One region of the Bacteroides sp. 14(A) genome, then DNA from elsewhere that is predicted to be linked to it. Evidence: riboswitches for the same ligand, from Rfam matches in the RefSeq annotation. Region 1 holds a riboswitch; each other region holds the start of a gene.
What was found. A riboswitch is a leader RNA that binds a small molecule or an ion and turns the genes downstream of it on or off. The one in region 1 is predicted to bind cobalamin.
Positions count from the first base shown of each region.

Region 2: another riboswitch for cobalamin. It lies ahead of K429_RS0103600 (TonB-dependent receptor domain-containing protein); the one in region 1 lies ahead of K429_RS0106585 (GNAT family N-acetyltransferase).
Region 3: another riboswitch for cobalamin. It lies ahead of K429_RS0125070 (TonB-dependent siderophore receptor); the one in region 1 lies ahead of K429_RS0106585 (GNAT family N-acetyltransferase).

Region 1 is NZ_JAGH01000001.1:1,752,127-1,761,931, forward strand. It holds gene K429_RS0106540 (Rne/Rng family ribonuclease) at 1-753, opposite strand, end outside; gene K429_RS0106545 (HU family DNA-binding protein) at 1,028-1,303, opposite strand; gene mutY (A/G-specific adenine glycosylase) at 1,575-2,615, shown strand; gene K429_RS0106555 (single-stranded DNA-binding protein) at 2,693-3,151, shown strand; gene K429_RS0106560 (gliding motility-associated protein GldE) at 3,175-4,521, shown strand; gene K429_RS0106565 (4'-phosphopantetheinyl transferase superfamily protein) at 4,535-5,167, shown strand; gene K429_RS0106570 (M23 family metallopeptidase) at 5,186-6,079, shown strand; gene K429_RS0106575 (tryptophanase) at 6,201-7,574, shown strand; gene K429_RS0106580 ((4Fe-4S)-binding protein) at 7,644-7,874, opposite strand; gene K429_RS0106585 (GNAT family N-acetyltransferase) at 7,884-8,186, opposite strand; cobalamin riboswitch at 8,414-8,618, opposite strand; gene K429_RS0106595 (cell wall metabolism sensor histidine kinase WalK) at 8,652-9,805, opposite strand, start outside.
Region 2 is NZ_JAGH01000001.1:1,042,039-1,049,067, forward strand. It holds gene K429_RS0103590 (ABC transporter substrate-binding protein) at 1-844, opposite strand, end outside; gene K429_RS0103595 (DUF5074 domain-containing protein) at 963-2,084, opposite strand; gene K429_RS0103600 (TonB-dependent receptor domain-containing protein) at 2,119-4,146, opposite strand; cobalamin riboswitch at 4,196-4,399, opposite strand; gene K429_RS0103605 (serpin family protein) at 4,502-5,743, shown strand; gene K429_RS0103610 (TolC family protein) at 5,834-7,029, opposite strand, start outside; gene K429_RS0103615 (efflux RND transporter permease subunit) at 7,017-7,029, opposite strand, start outside.
Region 3 is NZ_JAGH01000005.1:527,578-534,606, reverse strand. It holds gene K429_RS0125090 (DUF4369 domain-containing protein) at 1-890, opposite strand, end outside; gene K429_RS0125085 (mucoidy inhibitor MuiA family protein) at 1,035-2,918, shown strand; gene K429_RS0125080 (dicarboxylate/amino acid:cation symporter) at 2,929-3,756, shown strand; cobalamin riboswitch at 3,823-4,028, shown strand; gene K429_RS0125070 (TonB-dependent siderophore receptor) at 4,170-6,266, shown strand; gene K429_RS0125065 (sirohydrochlorin cobaltochelatase) at 6,296-7,029, shown strand, end outside.

The sequences.
Region 1 (9,805 bases):
GATGTTCTCGAAAGAAGGATTGAACAAGTCGCGCAATAAGCCTACGGCACGGCTGGTTTCTTCGTAAATCAATGTCGGGAATTTGGTAGCTTTCTGTATTTTGGTGACAGCATCTTCCCAGTGCTTTAATAAAACTTTAAGCTCTCCGTCGAGCTCGGCTACGCGTTTCCCTTCGGCAACGGTGCGGACGATCACTCCGAAATTCTTCGGTTTGATACTCATCAGCAATTGTTTGAGGCGGGCGCGTTCTTCGCTCGATTTAATTTTTTGTGATACGGAAACCTTATCGTTGAAAGGTATCAGCACCAAATATCTTCCGGCAAATGAGATTTCGGAAGTCAGGCGCGGACCTTTGGTAGAGATAGGCTCCTTGACAATTTGCACCACTACTTCTTGTCCCACCTTGAGTGTATTGGCTACGGTGCCATCCTTTTCAAGATCGGGAAGTATGGTTGCTTTGGTGATTTGCGGTAGTTTCTTTTTATCGCTTAAAGTTTGCTTTACGTACTTCTCTAACGAGTTAAATTGAGGACCTAAGTCCAGATAATGAAGAAAAGCATCTTTCTCGTAACCCACGTCCACGAAGCAGGCATTCAGGCCGGGCATCAATTTCTTGATTCGTCCTAAATACATGTTGCCCACCGAGAAAGAAAGATTTCTTCCTTCGCTTTGAAGTTCCACCAGGCTCTTGTCTTCGAGCAGGGCGATGGAGACCTCTTTGGGCTGTACGTCTACAACGAGTTCGCTTGTCACAATTTTTCTTGCTTTTTTAGGTTCTAAAGTCAGCGAGGATATAAATAGCCTTGCCGACTACAATTTGTTACTTAAACAAAGAACAAACTCGCGAGACAAATAGCTTCACAAGTTTGTTCTTTATTTCTGTCCTCCAGACTAAAAATTACTTTTTGCTTTTATGTCTGTTCTTTCTTAGTCTTTTTTTACGCTTGTGCGTAGACATTTTATGTCTTTTTTTCTTCTTTCCGCTAGGCATAGCTTCAATAATTTAATAGGTTAATACTCTTGTTTATTATTTCTTCACGGAGATGGTGAATGTTTTTGCAGGCTTAAATGCCGGAATGTTGTGTTCCGGAATGATAATCGTAGTATTCTTTGAGATATTACGAGCAGTTTTCTGTGCTCTTTTCTTCACTACGAAGCTACCAAACCCGCGGAGGTAAACATTTTCATCTTTTGATAAAGATGCTTTTACTGTGTCCATGAACGCTTCAACCGTAGTAAGCACTGTTACTTTGTCAATCCCGGTGTTCTTTGTAATTTCGTTTACAATATCAGCTTTAGTCATTTTTCTTTAAAAAAAATATTATTACTATAGTTTCCTAATTTTTTGGACTGCAAATATATAGCTTTTTACGCTCTCTAAAAAATATATTCTGGACAATTTTCTAAAAAAGTCTTTTGATTAAGGTTTGTTGGGGGAAAAAGAACTATTTTTGTGCTGTAGGAAGGGCTACACCCTTTTATATTAGGGATATAGCCATGAGTTACAAAGAAGGTAGCCATCTGAGGCGAAAGACGTTGCCCTTTTTAGACTTTTATAACTATCTGTAATAGAGATGAATATATTTAGTGAGAAATTGATAGCCTGGTATGCCGAAAACAAGCGTGAATTGCCTTGGCGGGATACCACCGACCCTTATATTATATGGATTTCAGAGATTATACTGCAACAGACCCGGGTAGCACAAGGTTATGATTATTTTTTGCGTTTTATTCATCGTTTTCCTAATGTGACAGCCTTGGCTGAAGCACCGGAAGATGAGGTGATGAAATGCTGGCAGGGACTGGGGTATTATTCTCGTGCACGTAATCTGCATGCGGCGGCAAAAAGTATGAATGGTGTTTTTCCGGCTACTTATGAAGAGGTACGTGCGTTGAAGGGGGTAGGGGACTATACTGCTGCAGCTATTTGCTCATCCGCCTACGGTATGCCTTATGCAGTGGTGGACGGGAATGTCTATCGTGTGCTTTCCCGTTATTTCGGTATCGATACGCCAGTGGACAGTACGGAAGGCAAAAAACTATTTGCTGCTTTGGCAGATGAGATGATGGATAAATCGCAGCCTGCTGTCTACAATCAGGCGATAATGGATTTCGGTGCCATACAATGTACGCCGCAATCACCGAATTGCCTGTTTTGCCCTTTGGTAGACAGTTGCTCAGCCCTGAAGGAGGGTACGATAACGAAGTTGCCTGTAAAGCAGCATAAGACGAAAACCACCAATCGTTATTTTAACTATATATATGTACGTGTGGGCGCGTGTACCTATTTACATAAACGGACGGAGGATGATATCTGGAAAAATCTTTTCGAATTTCCACTGATAGAAACGGAAGCACCTGTGACGGAAGAAGAGTTTCGTGAATTGCCGCAGGTACGTGCATTTTTTGCAGATGGGGAGGTTTCGGGATTGCGTTTAATCAGTGGAAATGTGAAGCATGTGCTCTCCCACAGGGTGATTTATACCAATTTCTATGAAGTTGTTTTACCGGAAAATTCTACTTCTTTTTCTGCCTTTCTGCGGGTGAAAATAGAGGATTTGGAGCAGTATGCAGTCTCTCGCCTGGTGCATGCCTTTCTGGAGAAATATCTATAAAAGTTGCGCTAACTCTTGCATTGTGTGATTATTCTGTTTAATTTTGGCAGCAAATTCAAATAAAAAGAAAAAGGCTTATGTCAGTAAATAAAGTAATATTGATTGGAAATGTAGGTAGAGACCCTGAAGTAAGATACCTTGATTCCGGTATCGCTGTGGCTTCTTTGCCTTTGGCTACTACAGACCGTGCATACACATTGGCTAACGGTACGCAGGTACCCGAACGGACGGAATGGCACAATCTGGTACTTTGGCGCGGACTGGCAGAAACAGCCGAAAAATATGTGCATAAAGGGGATAAACTTTATGTGGAAGGCAAAATACGTACCCGTTCATACGATGATCAGACCGGCGCAAAGCGCTATGTTACGGAAATCTTTGTGGACTCTATGGAAATGCTGAGCCCCAGAGGAACTGCTGCACCGGGTGCTGCCGCTCCGCAATCAGGTATGTCACAAGGTGCTCCTGCACAACCTATGGCGCAATCGCAGGCAACCCCTGCACAAGATAATACAACGGACGATTTACCGTTCTAATTGTTTAACTAAAACCAAGATCTTTGGACCCAGACGCTTATTTATGCCAGTTGGCAAATGTTTTTAATGGTATATCCGTACATAGCCCTACTATTTCGGCAATCATCGCCATTGTGTTGGCAGGCTTGCTGTTGCTCGTATCCGGCTTTGCCTCAGCTTCAGAAATAGCCTTTTTCTCTCTTTCTCCGTCCGACCTGAATGCCATTGACGAGAAGAAACATCCCTCGGACGAGAAAATTCGTAAACTTCTGGATGACACGGAAAGGTTGCTGGCAACCATTCTGATAACAAACAATTTTGTGAATGTGACCATTATCATGCTCTGTAACTTCTTTTTCATGAGCGTGTTTGAGTTTCATTCTCCTATTGCGGAATTTCTGATACTGACCGTCATCCTGACCTTCCTTCTGCTTCTTTTCGGTGAAATCATGCCGAAGATTTATTCAGCCCAGAAGACGTTGGCTTTCTGCCGCTTTTCCGCTCCGGGTATCTGGATGTTTCGTTCCCTTTTTTATCCGGTAGCGTCTATGCTGGTGCGTTCCACTTCGTTCCTGAACAAGCATTTTGCCCGTAAAAACCATAACATCTCGGTAGACGAGCTTTCTCATGCTCTTGAACTGACGGATAAGGCTGAGCTGAAAGAAGAGAATAATATCCTGGAAGGTATCATTCGTTTTGGCGGTGAAACGGCGAAGGAGGTGATGACTTCCCGTCTGGACGTAGTCGATCTGGATATTCGCACGCCTTTCAAGGATGTATTGCAATGTATTATCGAAAATGCTTACTCCCGTATCCCTATTTATTCCGAGAACCGGGATAATATCAAAGGTATCTTATATATCAAGGACTTGTTGCCCCATTTGAATAAGGTGGATTTCCGTTGGCAGTCGCTGATACGTCCGGCCTATTTTGTTCCGGAAACTAAAATGATTGACGATTTGCTGCGTGATTTTCAGGCCAATAAGATTCATATTGCCATTGTGGTTGATGAATTTGGTGGCACGTCGGGAATTGTGACGATGGAGGATATCATCGAGGAGATAGTAGGTGAGATTCACGACGAATATGATGACGAAGAACGTACGTATGCAGTGCTGAACGATCATACGTGGGTGTTTGAAGCTAAAACTCAGTTGACGGATTTTTATAAGATTACGAAGGTGGACGAGGAAGTCTTTGATGAAGTGGCGGGTGATTCTGATACGCTTGCAGGATTACTGTTGGAGCTGAAAGGTGAATTCCCTGCCCTGCATGAAAAGGTTACCTACGATCACTATGAATTTGAAGTCCTGGAGATGGATAACCGCCGTATTCTTAAAGTGAAGTTCACTATCAACACTCTTCCGTCGGATTCCGATAAGAAAGATTGATTTATAAAATAATATGTCTCTTTTCATACAACATACGTATCCTTCATATAAGTGGGGAGTCTGGAAGATGGACGAAACACTGGATGAATTGCTGAGCATGCTTCCGCAACAGGAAACATATCTGGAGGGGTTGCAACGTTTCTCTGCTGAACATCGTCGTTTGGAATGGCTGTCGGTTCGTGTGTTGGTATTTACTCTATTGGGAGAGGAAAAGGAAATTGCTTACTATCCCAGCGGGAAACCGTATCTGGCAGATAAATCTGCATCAATCAGTATTTCTCATACACGTGGGTATGTATCGGTGATTATCGGTGAAGCCGGTAAGGAAGTGGGCATTGATATAGAACAATACGGTGAACGGGTACATAAGGTGGCGCATAAGTATATGCGTACTGATGAACCTCTGTCTTCGTATCAGGGAACGGATACCTGGGCTTTGTTGCTCCATTGGTCGGCCAAAGAAGTGATGTTTAAATGTATGAATACACCGGAGGTTGATTTCCGGGAGCATCTGCGTATTTTTCCTTTTACGGTTACTGAAAAAGGAGTTTTCTCGGCTGAAGAGTACAGAACACCGGAACAGCGTAAATTTGAGATCCGATATCTCCTGCATCCGGACTTTGTGCTGACCTGGCAAGTCGATTAATTTTAAAAATATGATACTATGAAACTACAACGCTATTTCTGTCTTCTTCTTTTTTGCTTGCCTCTGCTGGTTTATGCACAGTCGGATAAGACTGTTACGGTAAGCTATGAACGGTCTACCAAGGGGGAAGTGACTTTCTATTCCGAAACTCAGTCGCATACGCCTTATACGGTATCTATGACTTTTTCCCGGCTGAGTAATACGACCTCTTCTGAAGGAGAAATTTATGATGCCGTTATTCATTATGGCAAAACACGTCTGTTGACTTTGCGTCCGTCTACGGAAAATGTTCCGATTGGATTCTCATATCGCTATACCTATAAAAAAGGAAATAGCCGCTTGAAGACGGATACCAGTTTTGTGTATCTCTTCCCTCTGGCACAAGGGAAAGTGGTTCGTGTGAATAAGATGGTGTCTTTAGATAATTTTATAGGAAAGGAAGGAGAGAAGCGTATCACGGGACTTGGTTTCTCTACGACTGCCGGAGACACGATCTTTGCTGCCCGTGGCGGACTCGTAACGGAAGTTGTTGACAATTCCGCTTCCACTTCTGAAAACACATCGTTCCATTCGACGGAAAATTATCTGGAAGTTTTCCATAAGGACGGAACTTTTGCCCGTTATAAATTATTTCAGAATGAAGGGATCTTTGTCTCTCCGGGTGAAGAGGTGATTCCGGGACAGCCGCTTGGCATCATTGGCGGAGAGAACTACAAGCAGGGTTCCCATTTACGTTTCAGTATTTATTGCCCCGATCGGCCGGATCACTCATATGTACCTGATTTTTATCTTTCTCCCGAGGAAACAGGTAAACCTGAAGAGCGGGTGATGTATAAGTCCTGGCATCCTGTTGAAATTATCATGAAGGAGATGAGTAAGAAGGAGAAGAAGAAATTTCTGTCAAAGGAATAATTTGTTGACAAAAAGATAGTAAAACTTTTGCTTAATCCTGTATAAATGCTTATATTCGACCCGTAGAAATTCTTCTACGGGTCTTTTTGTTAACTAAATGTCAAAATAATAAGCAAGCACTATGGAATTACCTTTTGCAGAGTCTTGGAAAATTAAAATGGTGGAACCCATTCGGAAGAGTACCCGCCAGGAACGTGAACAATGGCTTAAAGAAGCCCATTACAATGTGTTCCAGCTGAAATCCGAACAAGTATATATCGATTTGATAACTGACTCCGGTACGGGAGCAATGAGCGATCGTCAATGGGCAGCGATGATGCTGGGCGATGAAAGTTATGCAGGTGCTTCCTCCTTCTTCAATCTGAAAGAAGTGATCACTCGTCTGACTGGTTTTGAATATGTCATTCCCACCCATCAGGGGCGTGCTGCTGAGAATGTGCTTTTCTCTTATCTGGTACATGATGGAGATATTGTTCCGGGTAACTCTCACTTTGATACCACAAAGGGGCATATCGAGGGCCGGAAGGCCATTGCTCTGGATTGCACCATCGATGAAGCGAAGAATACTCAGTTGGAAATACCTTTTAAAGGTAATGTCGATCCTGTGAAGCTGGAAAAAGCGTTGCAGGAATATGGTGACCGTATACCGTTTATCATCGTTACCATTACGAACAACACGGCTGGCGGACAGCCCGTATCCATGCAGAATCTTCGTGAAGTCCGTGCTCTTGCGGATAAGTATAATAAACCTGTATTATTTGACTCCGCACGTTTTGCAGAAAACGCTTACTTCATCAAAATGCGTGAAGATGGCTATAGCGGTAAAACGATAAAGGAAATTACGAAAGAGATGTTCGACCTGGCGGATGGTATGACTATGAGTGCCAAGAAAGATGGTATCGTCAATATGGGAGGCTTCATTGCTACACGAAAAAAAGATTGGTACGAAGGTGCCAAAGGCTTTTGCGTGCAATATGAAGGGTATCTTACTTACGGTGGTATGAATGGTCGTGACATGAATGCACTTGCTACAGGACTGGATGAGAATACGGAATTTGATAATCTGGAAACCCGCATCCGTCAGGTAGAATATCTGGCAAAGAAGTTGGATGAATACGGTATTCCATATCAGCGTCCAGCAGGCGGACATGCCATTTTTGTGGATGCAACGAAGGTACTGACGCATGTACCGAAGAATGAATTCCCGGCACAGACTCTAACGGTTGAGCTATATCTTGAAGCCGGTATCAGAGGATGTGAAATCGGTTATATCCTGGCAGACCGTGATCCGGTTACCCGTGAGAACCGTTTTACCGGATTGGATTTATTGCGCCTGGCTATTCCCCGCCGCGTATATACGGATAATCACATGAACGTGATTGCAGTAGCGTTGAAGAATGTTTTCGACCGTCGTGAAAGTATTACTAATGGAGTCCGTATTACTTGGGAGGCTCCCCTGATGCGTCATTTCACTGTTCAATTGGAACGTACATAACTACTTTCTTTTTCATAATACAAATGAGGTTACCCGAATTCATATGTTGAAGGGGTAACCTCATTTCTTTTATTTATCTTCTTTCTCGTTATTCATTCTGTAACTTAATGCTCCCGACGGGCATTTCTTGATTTGAGCGATCAATTCTTCCGTCGTTGCATTTTCAGCCGTTATCCACGGTTTTTCTTTCGGATGATACACATTCGGAAGGGTCTTGGTACAAATGCCTGCATGTTGGCACAGTCCGGGTTGCCAGATGATGGTCACTTCCCCGTTCGTATATTCTTTCTTTATATTCATAACTATTTATTATTGAATGTGAATACCTTTCATTACAATTCTTTTCCATTCGGGATGTTTGTGAATGTATCCCGCTACAAACGGGCAGAGAGGTACTAACCTTAGTCCTTGTTTTTCTATATCTTTTAATGCTTTTTCTACTAACTGGCTGCCGATGCCTTTACCACCCAATTGAGTGGGTACTTCGGTGTGTGTCAGGTAAATCTCCCCATTCGTTGATTTTATATACTCAATCTTTGGAGTATATTTATCGACATGGAACTCATATTGGTGACGTTCTTCATTGTCGATCAGTTCATAATCTGCTTCCATAACTCTTCGTATTAATTGTTTACTGTATGTATAACACGCGGATGATGAAATTTGTTTTGGGAAAGTTACAGAATAAAATGTCCGGGCGAAATCCCTTCGACCGGACACCATTCAAATAAACTTGGCAGAGTTTATTGTTCCTTACTTTCTTTGAAGCAGAGTGGATGAATGAAATGATGGGACGATTTGCCCGTTTCATTAGACTCAACGCTTTTTCCTCGAAAGCAGTGATAAAAACAGTGCATGGCAGGTCTTCTGACTTGTTTCTGTTGCCAGGCGCCTTCCCGGAAGCGGACTTCCAGTGGCTATTGGTAGTTTGCCTGCAACCTATCATGAAACTTACAGCAGCGGGACTGTTCAGGATTTGCACCTGATTCCCTTTTAATTACCGTCTCCGAACAAAGACTGTAAACCAATGCATCGCAAAGATAAGGAAAAAAGTGATTAGTGGTTAGTGATAAGTGATTATTTTTCTTTTGCCAGTGTGAATACGAATTCCAATCCGCCACCCTGGTTGTTTTTGGCCGAAATGGTACCTCCATGGATGATTACCGAGTTCTTTACGATAGCCAATCCCAATCCCGTACCGCCCAGTTTGCGTGAGCGTCCTTTATCTACCCGGTAGAAACGTTCGAATAAGCGGTTCAGATGTTCGGGAGAGACACCTACGCCGGTGTCGGCAAAACTGAAATAATAAAAATTCTCGTCTTCGCGGAAACAACTGATGTTGATGCGTATATCCGTGCCTGCATAAGCAATAGCATTGTCCATCAGGTTGCGGAAAATGGAGTATAGCAGGGAATAGTTTCCCCGTAGTTGTATCTTTGGTTTTAGGGAGTTGACTACGGTGATATGCTTTTCTTCCAGTTCCAGGGATACCTCATTTACGATATTGCCTACTAACAGGCTGATATCTATTTTCTCCATGTCGATCATGTTGGCGGCTTCGTCCATACGCGTTAATACAGAGATGTCGCGTAGCAGTCGGCTCAACCGATTGCTTTGAGCATAGCATCGCTCCAGGAATGTCTGCATCTTCTCCCGCGAAATGTTTTCATTGTTCACGATGGTTTCCAAATAGCCCTGTATACTGCTGACCGGGGTCTTCAGTTCATGTGCGATGTTCTGTGTCAACTGGCGTTTCAGGCGGATCTGCTCTTCTTCCTGGGTGACATCATTGATGGATATCTCGAAGCTTAAGTCTTGGAATATAATACATTCCACAATAAACATACGTCCATTCTTATTGATGCTGATAGACATACGCTTTTCTTCCTTGCCCGGACGCTTGGGAGTCTTGTTGATGAAATCCGTGATTTTCTGGAACTCACTGATAGAGAATATTTCCTCTGTTGTTTGTAGGTTGGAGTCTGAAATCAGGTTGCTGTACTGTGTGAACAGGTTGTTGACCAGGATTTCTTTCTTGTCCTTATTGAATACGCCCAATCCTTCATGCGAGGTTTGTAAGTGGGTGATCAATTTCTCCCGTTCAATGTATAGCGCCTCTTTGGTTTCCCGCAGTCGCTTGTATATCTGGATGATATGCTGTGAAATCTCTCCCAGTTCATTGTGTGGGAAGGCGGACTGCATATCTGTTTCCACAGGCTCATTTTTATCGG
Region 2 (7,029 bases), 710 kb from region 1:
GACCTTTCTCAAAGATAACTTCGAAAGGATAGGGGAGCGAGCCGCTATGTGTATCTTCTCTGAAAATATAGTTGGCGCCTGCATCAGCGTATAGCCTGGCAATGGTGCTGTTGCCACCCGGAGTGTACCAGGTAGAGCTTGTTTTCAAATCACACATCACGGAGGGAGCAAAGGAGATGGGTTTTACTAATTCCTGCAAATCCTTATAGCTTCTTTCGACCGAAGCAAACATAGCATCTGCTTCCGCTTTTTTACCAAATAGTAGACCGTAGAAACGCATCCATTCGGCACGTCCCAATGAAGAGGTTTCCATATAGTCAGCACATTCAATGATGGGTACATTCAACTTTTCCACACGCCCGTATCCGCCGCTGTTTTCAAAAGGAGAAAGTAGGATGGCATCGGGGTGCAGGTCTATGATTCTTTCGATATTGGGGTTCATGCCATCACCTACATCGGTGATGGTTCCGTTTCGGCATCCTTCCTCGATTTCCGGTAGTTTGATGTACTTCAAGTCGCATACGCCACCAATACTATTTAAAGCACCGAGGTCTTTTAGCAAGCTGCAATGAACGGATGAGTAGATGACTACTTTACTAAGTGGGGTGCGGACAAGAGTACCTTGAGGCAGTTCTTGGGGTAACGGCTGCTTTTTGTCTACTAATACATAGGTGTGTAGTATCTTTGTTGTATCCCAGGGATTGCGTAGCTGTGCAACGATGTAATTTTCGTAATCTATCAGAGAGAGATTAGAAGAATAGTGCAGCGGGATGCTGTCTCCTTGTGCAGAGCCGGAAACAGTGCTGCTCTTTCCGCCGCAGGCGGAAAGAAGTAGTACTGTCATCCAAAGGGCATTGTATAGACTAATTTGTATATGAATACGTTTGAGTAGAAGCATTGTTTTAATATTACTTGTTTACAACAAGGTTTTTAGCATATGTTATAGCTAAATATTTATATAATTATAAGAATACTATGTTATTGGGATTTTGACCGCCACAATCGAATTTTTCTACAAATGTTCCATCCTTTTTGAAACGGTAAATATCTCCGTTACCATCTACGTAATGAGTGGTTCCGATATAAATATCACCATTTTTTTCATTTATTTCCATTACATAAATGCTTGCGCTGGATAGTTCTTCAGGTGCATTCTTCAGGAAATTGACCTCACTTAATTGTTTGGTGGATATGTTATAAGTGAAAAATGTATTTACTGTCGTGTAAGGATAGCTGGAATAGTCAGTATCCGAGTTGATTAAATACAATGTGTTTTCTGATGCTGCCATGTGTGTCGCGGCGGTGATACTTGTTACTTGATTGTTATTCTTAGGGTCTATTACTTGGAGTTCGTTTCCTTCATCTCCACCCCATATTAAAGAAGCCAATAGGAATATTTTGTCGTTTTTCTCTAACAGTTTATTCGGATTCCTTCTCACAGTAAGTGTATTTTTCAATTCCATAGTGTTGGCATCAATAACGAATACTTCATTAAAATATTCATAGGCACCTGTTTCTGTTACAGTATAGCAATTGGCAACATAAAGCAGTCCATCTTCTTCAGCAATACCTTCTAGATTTTTTCCTCCTTCAAAAGTTTTCACTCGTTCTAAAGTATTTGCATTCAGTTTGGATACTTTGCCGCCATATTGGGTCACATAAATATAACCATCGTCAGCAGTCATATAGCGCGGACTTCCTTCACTGCTGGAAAAAGCGAAGCGTTGTTGTTCCACACCGGCTGCATTTAATCTTGTAATATATTTGGAGCCGGAAACAATCACATAAATATAATCATTGTACACGATCATGTCTTGTCCTGTGTCTCCTAATTTTGCATTATTTTGTTTTTGAAAAATATCTGCGATAAAGTCTATTGTTTTATCCGGATCATAGAAAGAAATATTAGCGTTATTTAGGTTTAGACTTCCTTCATTTAAAATGAACACTCGATTCTGGGAAAGAGCTACTTTAGAGCCACTGTCATCTCGTTTTGAATCATTATCGTCGTCGCTGCAAGAGATAAAACTTGTACCGAGTGCCAATAGGCAGATAGCACTGAATAATAAAGATCTGATTTTCATAATTAATGGTATTTAATAGTGAATAATAATATTGTTAGAGTTGAACACTTACTGTTAATTTCCATGAACGTCCCGGCATAGGGTAGTATTTAATTACCTCATACTGTTTATTGGTTAAGTTAGTTACATCTGCTTGCAATCTTAGTTTGCAGTTACTTATTTTGAAGTTACGTGAGATAGTGAGAGTATGTTCTAAATACCCGTCAATTTCGTTTTCGGGTATATTTTGTGAAAGATAATAACGTTTCCCTACTCCCATCAGAGTATAACCTGCATTAAGCCATGGGGTCTCAATTGTAGCGGAGGCGTTTCCACTATGTTTCGGAGTATAAGGTAGCTGGTCTTTGTAATTTTTTGCTTCCGGATTGGTTAAGTCTATTGCTTCTTGTAGAGTATATCCACAGGAAAAATGTATTTCTGATCGATGAGTAAGCGGAAACTCTGTGGAAAGAGTAGCGTCCATACCTATGATACGTACTTTACCATAATTCTGCATTCTCCACACATAAGTGCTGGGGAAAGCAACTATTTTATCTGTAACCCTATTATAATATCCATCCAGTGTGATAGAACAATAATTCAGGAAAGTGAAAGGGGAACCACCGTAAGTGATGCCTATATTATATTCCTGCGCTTTTTCTGGTTTTAAATCCTTGTTACCACTTCGGAAATAGTAAAGGTCGTTGAAAGTTGGGGTACGGAAACAGCCCTTATACATGGCGCGGATGAAGAACAAATGTTCTTTCCATGGACGATAGTTCATACTAATGCTAGGACTAAGGCGATGCAGATCAGCGGGAGCACTTCCTTTTTTTACATGTTCTGAAATGTAAGTTCCAAGTATATGAGCCTGAACGGTCAGATGAGGGAAGGTGTATTTGCTGCTGAGTACTGTCAATGAGGTGTAGCGTGTGGGATAAGGGCAATCAGGCAAGGTATTATCTAAGGTGTTGATAACGCCATCCTGAGATAGAGAAAATGTCCAATTTTGTATTGGTTGATATAATAAGCTTGCAGAGAGATAATATTCTTTTTGAGTGTGTCGGTCAGTCACCTTGCCACTGTCATATTGGGAACCTTTATCTTGATAACGGTTATAAGCATAGTTATATTTTCCTTGTACCTGTAATGTCCACTCAGGTGAGAACGTTTTCTTCCATTGCGTCTGTAGGAAGAGATTTTCATCTACTAATCGTTCATTAGATTCCGGATTATATAAGATGACTGCACCGGGAAGCCCTCGTTTGGAATGATAGTAATAAGCTTTGGTATTCCAATGGTTACTGTCAGAGAATTGATGGAAAAAGTTTATTTCACCTTGGTAGGAAAAAATGTCTGAATTGTATCGCTTTTCTGTAGCAGTATGTTTCCCATTCTCTATTGTAAAAGGATACGTTCCATCTGAACGCAGGAAATTCCCATCAATAGTAAAGGCTGAGTTAGTTCCCACTTGTTGTTCCCAACGTGCGATGCTATTGAACAAACCGAAAGAACCTCCTTTAATTTGTCCGTGGAAATTGTGTTTTTTATTTGAAATGAATTTGGGTTGTTCTGTGACAATATGAAGTATCCCTGCGGAAGCATACATACGGGCTGATTGTAGAAGATTATCACTTTGTCCAATACTGAGTGAGAGTGTGGATATGTTATCAGTTGCAAAACGCCCAATATCAATTTGGCCTGCTTGGCTGTTGCTAACGGCTATTCCATCATAACTAACGGCTGTATGTGCTGCACCGAGATTACGAATAGAAATAGTCTTTAATCCTCCTAATCCACCATAGTCTTTCACGTTCACTCCACTAAAACGTTTTACGGCATCTGCTATACCTTGTAAGCCAAGTGCCTCAAAATCTTTGCGACTGAAAGATTGCGTTGGAGTTGCAGAAGTGATGCGGCTTGATATTTTTCGTCCTTTTACTGAAACTTCCGGAATGGCATGTACCTTTCCCGTAATGGAGTCTCCCGCCTGCTGTGCCTGTAAATTGACACAAAGGCAGCATGTGAAACAATATAAACAAAACTGTAGCCAGATGCATCGGCATGGATTATCCTTGATCATAACAAATAGCTGTAAAAATATAAGTATCTCATGCCCTTTCCTCGAAGGCATAAAATTTGATAGGTTTTGCAGGTCTTCTGACTTACTCCGGATTTACCGCCTTCCCACCGTGCGAATACCGGCAGTGGCATAGGTGATTGGTAAATCCTTGACAATGAGTTTACAGCAGCGGGACTGTTTGGGAGTTACACCCAATTCCCTTTTCATGAAGCATACCGAAAGGCATACTTCAACAAAACCGAAGGGCAAAGATAGGAAAGATTTATGTTTTATTTATTATAGGATGCAGTATTTCATAAATTTATGCATTTATTCTAACAGAGTAACTTAATAGAAAACTAATACTATAATGCTTATGCTAAAGAAAACTATTGCTGCGCTAAGCCTACTCAGTATCCTTGCAGCCTGTCAGAATGATGAGAATCCTTCTCAACCGGAACCTAAACCACGTCAAGACATCAATCTTACCCGTGCGGAACAAGAGTTTATGGACAAAGGTACAGACTTTGCTTTCCGTTTCTTCGATCAGGTGTGCAGTACCGAAAAAGAAAAACCGAATGTTTTTGTGTCTCCATTGAGTGCATCACTTTGTTTATCCATGATTACGAACGGGGCTACTGATAATACGCTTGCTGAGATGCAGGATGTATTAGGATTCCCTGCCAATACTTTCTCTCTTGATGATCTGAACAACTATAATCAAAAGTTAACTTCAGCTTTGTTGGATTTGGACAATACAACTCAACTCGGAATAGCTAATTCTATCTGGATAGAGGAAGGTTTTAAGGTTTATGACTCTTTTGTTGATGTAAATAAGAAAATGTACGATGCTCAGGTGCAAGAACTTGATTTCACATCTCCGACCGCCAAAGATGTGATAAACCAATGGTGCGCCACTCAGACTAATAATTGCATAAAAGAGGTTATTCAGGAAATACCTGCGGATGCTCGTATGTATCTGATTAATGCACTCTATTTTAAAGGTATCTGGAAAAGCCAGTTTGATAAGTCGGCTACTGGACAGGATAACTTTACCAATGTTGACGGCAGTCAGCAGAAAGTAGCTATGATGAACCAGACCGCAACGTTCAATTACACCCAGACTGATGATTTCTCTATTGCGGAATTACCCTATGGCAATGAAGCTTTTAGTATGGTGATACTGTTGCCATCTGGAGATAAGACCTTGGATGAAAGCTTACCCAGCCTGAATTATGAGAACTGGAAACAGTGGAGTAAGAATATGGCAGGAAAAGAACTACAAATTAAACTTCCTCGTTTTAAAGTAGAATATGACAAAGAGCTGGAAGAGGACATGATAGCTATGGGGATGAAAGATGCTTTCGATGCTTATAAAGCAAAGTTTGCCAATATGTCCGGTGCAGAATTATATATTGGCCTTCTGCAACAGTTTACTTATATAAATGTGGATGAGGAAGGTACCGAAGCGGCTGCGGTTACAGTAGGAGGAATGTTTGATAATGCTGTCGGTTTTCCTTCTCCTGTTCCCTTCTTTGTGAATCGTCCTTTTGCCTTTATGGTTAAGGAAAAGAGTACGGGAGCCATCCTCTTTATGGGAAAGATTACAGAACTATAGTTTGATATTTATAAAGAAAGCGAAGAATCAACTCCTTCAATTGTGGGAGCCGATTCTTCGCTTTACTTTTATGATACAAGAATAATATTTTTATAGCTTACTCTTGTATATCTGTGCCATTACCTTCTGATACTGATTTTCCAATTGAAGTAGATTCTGCTTACTTTGATAAATCACAGAAACTTCTACAAAATATTCTATCACACTGATTTGTCCACCGGTGAGAGCTTGCTTCAGTAATGCAAGATCTTGTTGTGAACTGAATGCCTCCCTGTACTCCTGGATGGAAGTCTGCAATGATTGTGCTTCGCTGTATAGTTTTGCCAAGGTTGCTTCGGCTTGGAAAGCAGCGTTCTCTTTCTGATAATCGAGGTTCAGAGATTGCGCTTTGGCTATTTTAACCTTATTACGATTCTCAAACAGCGGGAAGGAAAAGCCTACTACCACTCCATTAAATGGAGTACCGGACTCTGTATTACGGCGATATCCAAGTTCCAATTTAGGTAACCAACCTTGTTTGCTTGCAGAAATCTGTTTGCGGGCGGCAGCACTTTCACTGCTTAATGACAGCAAAGTCTGATCGGCTGCCAACACTTCCGAACGTAACTGTTCATAGTTGGTAGGAAGAAGGGGCAATGGATAGTCGTTGATGGAGCGGAAACTGCTCAGCTCATTATCTTGCAAAGACTGGTCTCCGTTGAGTGCAAAGAGAGATTTCCAGGCGTTATCAAGCGCAGTCTGATTGGTACGGAATTCTGTGCGTACATTCAGTAACTCCAGATTGATCTTATTTGTTTCCAATACATTGGCATCACCTGTCTCCAGACGTTTCTTATAGTATGCAGAGAGTTCCTCAGCCTGTTTCATACGTTCATTCAGAATCACTTGCTGGTGCTGCAACATGATGATGTCGAAACAAAGCTCTTTAGCTTGCAACAACAGTTGTTGACGGAAGGCGGCAGACTGCGCATCAAGCGCACCGGTTTTGAGCCGGTTTACTTTTCCGCGTGTAGCATACAAGGTCGGGAAATCAAAGCTCTGAGAAACAACAAGTTCACCTATCGTCTCACTCTTATCTTCCGATCCCCACAGATGGGCATACGAGAGAGTGGGATCAGGCAAATTGTTCTCCGACTTGTTCTCCAATTTCTGTGAAGTGATGAGTTGCGCATTGGCCTGCAACTCCTTATTGTTTGCTTCAATACGGTGCAGCACTTCGTCTATGCCGACCGATTGGGCACGCATTCCCGCATATAGGAAAAAAGTGATAAAACTAAATATGAGAA
Region 3 (7,029 bases), on a different contig from region 1:
TCAAAACGGCGACTGTCATCCAGGATGGTCGCCTGATAGTCGGTCTCCAGTTCATGAATGAACTCTTTAGATTCCGGATCCGGGTATCTATAAGTGGGGACAATTACACGTATATCGGGATATTGTTCTCGCAGTTTTTTGATTTCTGTACGGACAGCATCTTTTTCATTGGGCTTCAGAAAAAAGAGTAAACACACAGGATGTCCCTGCCCTGCAATATCCGAAAAGAGCAAACTGTCTTTCTCTGCATATTCCACTTGTTTGAAGTCAATAAAATGATCTCCCGGCTTCAGGCTACGGGTAACATCCAGCATCCGTTTCAGTCCTATCAATACAGATGTACTGTCGCGCATTTGTGAAGGAGTTTTCTGATACAATGTCTCCAGTTCATCCGGATAGATCACTGCCCAACGATCAAACACCATCCATCCAATTGCGTTCCGGGCATTGTCGAATACAAATTGCCGCGTAGCTTCCAGCGGAAAATCATCTTCATGCCAAAGTTTCCAAAGACGTACGTTTTGTGAATGGGGATTGGTACTTTTATCCGGTACAGGCATTGTCGGCGGGACTACATTTGTCAACGTCAGTTTTCCTCTTTCTGGATAAAAGAAATTCATGCTACCGGGATGCTCCATTCCATAGATATGCAACGTATCTTCTTTTCCGGAAAATGAAACTTCTCCGTTTCTGATAATAGCGAAGTCCAGGGGAGCTTTCCCATAATCACGGTCACCCGTCATACGGTCGGCACCATATCGCCACAGGTAGACCGTATCTTCTTCGTAAGCGCCCAGTCCGGTGCAATGCACAGTAAAAGTCTGTTCTTGCGATTGGCAACTGATGAGTCCCAGAAACAAAGAGTAAAATATCCATTGATTGATTTTCATAAAGCACAGATAGATTGAGTAAACAAACACATTGCACAAAAGAACAATCTTTTCAGTAAAGATGCAAGCAAAAAAGACAATATATAAAAGCAATTGTTAATGAAATATCCATATATTTGTGACATAACATTAAAAAGACTGACTATGAAACGACTGAGATTAGGACTATGGGCATGTTTCTGCCTTTGTGCAGCCACCACCCTTATGGGACAAAACAAGGTGAAAACAACTGCCGAAAAGGTAACGCTGTTCATTGACGGTGCCCAAGTGACGCGTACCAAACAAGTAGATATTCCGGCAGGAAATTCAACGCTCATCTTTACCGGATTATCCCCCTATATGGATGCACAAAGTATGCAGGTCAGTGCCAAGGGAAAACTCACCGTTACGGCAGTCAACCGGCAATACAACTATATAGACAGCCTTGCCGTCAGCGAAAAACAACAAAGCCTGCAAAAGGAGCTTAAAAAAATAGAGAAACAGCAAAAAGAACAGAATGCCGAGCTTGGACTTATCAATGCCGAATATGAAATGCTGAAAACAAATTGCTCCGTCAACAATAAGAATACCGCTATTTCTCTGGCCACTATCAAAGAAGTGAATCAATATTACTCCGGACAATTGAAAACTCTGAAAACAAAAGAACTGGCCATCAATGAACAGATAGCCGAACTTGCCATCAAACAGGGACAACTTAACTCTGAACTGGTACAACTAAGCGGTAAATCTCTAACCCCTATGAGTGAAATTATGGTCAATGTAAATGCGCCAGCAGCTTGTAAAGCTACATTCACTCTGAACTATTATGTAAAAAATGCCGGTTGGTTCCCCTCTTATGATGTTCGTTCCGGTAGCCTGGCCGAGCCTATCTCCATCATTTACAAAGCCAACATCTTTCAGAATACCAAGGAAGAGTGGAAGAACGTAGAATTATCCCTTTCCTCCTCTAATCCTTCCACCGGAAGCGTAGCCCCCACTCTGTCTACTTACTGGTTGGATTACGGACTTGCAGCACCACGCTACAATTTGAATCTTAATGGAAACACTGTTTCAGGAGTCGTTCTTGATAATGAACGTACGCCCGTAATAGGTGCTACCGTTACCATTCCGGGGACTACGATAGGAGCCATCACCGACATAAGCGGTAAGTATTCCATAACTATTCCCAATGGGCAAAACAAACTTCAATTTTCATATATTGGCTATCAGACTCAGACCAGAGATATACAAGGAAATATTATGAATGTTACCCTTCAGGAAGATACACAGGCATTGGATGAAGTAGTGGTAGTAGGTTACGGCGCTGAAAGGAAATCTCTTATGGCAGGTGCTGTCTCCGGTCTTAAGGTAAACCATAAAAAAGATATTCAATACGAAGAAGAGGCCAGCATGACCCTTGACGTTGAACAAAGCCAGGGACAGATGGGCTACGAATTTGAAATAAAAGTGCCCTACACCATTCCTTCTGATAACAAACCTGTAGTTGCTGAAATCGGTCATTACGAATTACCCGCTTCCTATACTTACCAAAGTACTCCGAAGATAGATAAAGATGCTTTCCTGATTGCCCAGGTAACCGATTGGGAAAAGCTGAACTTACTTGAAGGCGAAGCAAATGTTTACTTTGAGAATACTTTCATTGGCAAGTCCATTATGAATGTCACCCAACAGAACGACACACTATCCTTCTCTTTAGGTCGTGATAAACGTATCATGATACAGCGTACGAAAGAGAACGAATATACCTCACGCAAGTTTATGGGTTCCAATCAGACGCAATCCATTGCATGGAAACTTTCTGTCCGCAATACGCGTCCCGAACCTGTCATCCTTACGCTTTACGACCAGCTACCCGTATCACGCAACAATAACATTACCGTAACAGCAGAAGAAATCAGCGGCGGCAGTCTGGATGAAGCGAAAGGTATCATCACCTGGCAAATTACCTTACAACCCGGCGAACAACGTGATTTAGCTTTACGCTATAAAGTGAAGTACCCTAAAGGGCGAAACTTAATAATAGAATAATGCTTTTCTTATGACTCTAAGACAGAAAATATCTGATATTCCCCTGTATCTGCAAATCCTGATAGGAATGATTACCGGTATTATCATCGGCCTCATCGCCTTACAGGTAGACGGTGGTGATACATTCATCCGCCACTGGATACAGCCTTGGGGACAAATCTTCATCCGCCTTCTCCAACTGATCGCCATTCCCCTGGTCTTTATATCTCTGATAAAGGGAATGACCGGACTGAAGGACATCAGTAAATTTTCCCGTATCGGCGGAAAGACCATCGGAATATATATCTGTACGACTGTAGTCGCTATCCTCATAGGTCTTGCAATGGGGCTACTGGTGCAACCGGGCAAACTGGTAAACCACGAACAAGTAGCCCATCTGCAAGAACAGTTCATCCGTGCCATGTACCCCGTACAACTGTTTGCCTTCACAACAAGTAGTAGTGCCGCCTCTTTGCCCGTAACCCTGAAGACTGTAGAACAAAAATTAGGTATTTCAGAAGAAGTCAGTTCATTTGTCCTGCCTGTAGGCGTTACCATAAATATGGACGGCACTTCCTGTTATCAAACCATTGCCATTCTTTTCATCGCACAAGTTTTAGGGATCGATCTGAGTTTCTCCCAACTCTGTATCATCGTTGCTATGACCGTACTTTCTTCTATCGGTACCCCGGGTATCCCCGGAGGCAGTTATGTCATCTTGGCAATGGTGCTCACTTCCGTAGGTATTCCGGTAGAAGGTCTGGCATTGATATTGGGGGTGGACCGACCATTGGACATGCTGCGCACCGCAGTAAATGTAACCGGAGATGCAGCGGTATGTTCCATTATTGACAGATAATTCATCACATTAGAATAGTTGCTAAAGTATTTTCACAAATACCTTCTGATTTCTAAAAATATCTTTATCTTTGCAATCGGAATTGGCAATCGGAAAGTATATCAATGCGTCCGACTCAAGGGAATCCGGTGTAAAACCGGAGCTGTACCTGCAGCTGTAATCCTCATTAAGAAAAAGTCTGTAACCACAAAAGCCACTGACGCCGCAATGCGATGGGAAGGCGATACAGACAGGGGAAAGCCAGAATACCTACCAACTTCCATTACTTGAGCACTTAGCTTTCAGGATTAAAAGCGATGTCACCCCTATACTATAATTATAGGCAAAACTATTTTTATTCTTCCGGGTCATTAGTATTCGCATACAGAAGCGATGTGCCGTTACGTTTTTATTAAACAGAAAATCGGCAAACGATGAAGCACAAGTATTTACTTGGAGCGGTGTTTGTGTGTGCGGTGCATGCTGCCTCCGCCCAAAGCATCCTCGAAAACAAGAATGAAGAAGAACTGTCACTTATGTTGCAGGAAGTAGTAGTGACCGGTACAGGTACCGAACATTACCTGAAAGACGCGCCTGTGCAAACCGAGGTTATCTCGCATAAAATGTTGGATAGCTACGGTGCCTCCTCCCTTGAAGACATATTAAGTGGGTTATGCCCCTCTTTCGACTTCAGTTCCAGTGACATGGGGTCGAATATGCAATTGGGCGGATTGGGAAACGGCTATATCTTGCTCCTCATCGACGGCAAAAAGATACATGGTGACGTAGGCGGGCAAAATAACCTAGGACTGATAGATCCGGCACGCATCGAACGTATCGAGATTGTAAAGGGAGCCGCTTCGGCACTCTATGGCAGCGATGCCATTGCAGGTGTAATAAACATCATCACCAAGAAACATCGTGAAAACGTTCTGGTCACAAACACCACACGTGGCGGATCATACGGCGAATTCCGACAATCCAATGCTTTCCAATTCAAGTCAGATAAATGGACCTTTGCCACCAACTTTCAGTTGAAACATTCCGACGGATGGCAGAACACTACTTACGAAGACCCAAATCGATATGAAAAGCCTGTCACCAATTCCATCAATAAAACCGTGAACCGATATACCGACTGGCAAGTTTCACAACACATCGACTATCAGGCTACCCAGACACTCAGCCTGTATGCAGACGGTAGTTTCTACCGCAAACGCGTATACCGCCCTTGCGGAATACCCGATTACAAAACATACGATTTCCTTTATCGCAACGCTTCAGCCTCAACAGGTGGTAAAATGAAGCTAAAAAATAATAATAGCATTACAGCCGATATACATTATGACAGTCATGCCTACTATTATGCCTATACCCACGAAACCTGGGACAAAGAATATGACGATAACGGCAAGGAAATCAGTTTCCCGTATTCTCCCGGTGACAAGGGTCTGCAGAGTGACCAAAGCCGTCTGCTCATCCAGACTAAAGGAATATTCAACCTCCCCTATTTCAACCGTTTGAGTGCAGGAGTTGATATGGAAATAAACTGGCTGGATGCTCCCCGCCGACTGGACGAAAAGAATGTTTCCGACAACACAGGTTCCTTTTATCTTCAGGATGAGTGGTCGCCTTTTAGTCAGCTGAACATCACAGCCGGTGCACGATTAACGCTGAACAACAATTTCGGTATGCGCGCCACGCCCAAAGTGTCGGCTCTCTACAAGCTGGGCGACTTTAACCTGCGCGCCACTTATTCCGAAGGCTTCAAGACTCCGACTCTGAAAGAACTCCACTACCGTTATATTCGCCAAATGTCTCTCGTTATCCTAAACTTAGGTAACAAAGACCTGGAACCTCAAACCAGCCGTTATGTTTCCGGTGGTGTAGAATACAACGGTACTGACTTTAGTATCAGTGCCACAGGTTACTGCAACTGGTTAGACAACATGATAACTCTTGTGACGATTCCGACCTCTCAGGCTCCAGGTGACCTCGTCGTCACCTACGACCCGGCTCGTGTTCGCCAATACCAGAATATGGATGACGCACGCACCTGCGGCATAGATATCAACGCCAAGTGGATGCCTTTCAAAACGCTTACCTTGGCGGGCGGTTACAGCTATCTGGACACAGAAGCGAATCAGTACGATGAAGAAGACGAAGTGATGAAACACATCGTCATAGATGGTATGGCTCACCATCGCGGCACCGTCAGTGCCGTCTGGAATTATGATCGGAAAAACAGCAATTATCGACTCAGCGTAGGCCTGTATGGCCGTTTCCAGAGCAAACGCTATTATCAGGATGACGGTAACGGCAAAAGCTACCACCTCTGGCGCCTGAACACACGCCACCAGTTCAACCTGGGCAAGCAATGGGATGCAGAAATCAATGCAGGCATTGACAATATACTGAATTATTATGAAACGACCTACCATGGACTGAACTACGGAACAAACACGGCAGGAAGAACCTTTTACGTCTCATTGATGGTACAATTTGGACAGAAAAAGAGAAAAACCACATAGTATTAACCCTTTTAAAAACAATTAATGACATGAAACAATTCAAGTTAATGATGATGGCGGCACTGGCTGCTCTGATGTCTTTCTCCGTAGTATCTTGCTCGGACGATGACGATGACTCGGCACAATCCAAACATGATAAGAAAATGGAAGCTGTATCTGCCGAAGTAAAAGCTAACAAAAAGCATGACACTGCTTTGCTGCTTGTTACTTTCGGAAGTACTTGGGACGCACCGCAGGAAACCTTCAAAGGCATGAAAGAACAATTCGCCAAAAAGTTCTCCAACATGGATGTCTATTTTTCTTTCACTTCAGAAATCTGTATGACCCGTTGCGCAGCCAAAGGCTGGAACTATTATGCTCCGTCTTTCTATCTGGAAGCTATCGGACTTGCAGGTTATAAAACAGTTTGCGTACAGTCTTTACACGTTATCCCGGGTGAAGAATATCTCCGGGTGCAAAATTCCGTGAAAGACTTTCACTACAGCGGTGACCACCCTGAATTTGGAGATATAAAGGTATACTTGGCCGGTCCGTTGCTGGAATCGGAAGATGATGTGAAGGAAGTGGCAACTATTCTGCACAAAAACTATAAAGCAAAAGTAGATGCAGGCAAGATTGTTACGTTCATGGGGCACGGTAACCCCGAAGGCTGGAACTACGGAAACGGTAACTCCCGCTACACCATGTTGGAAGAAGAACTTCAGAAGACTTACAGTTCCAATTATTTTGTGGCAACGGTTGATATGGAAGATAATTATGTAGA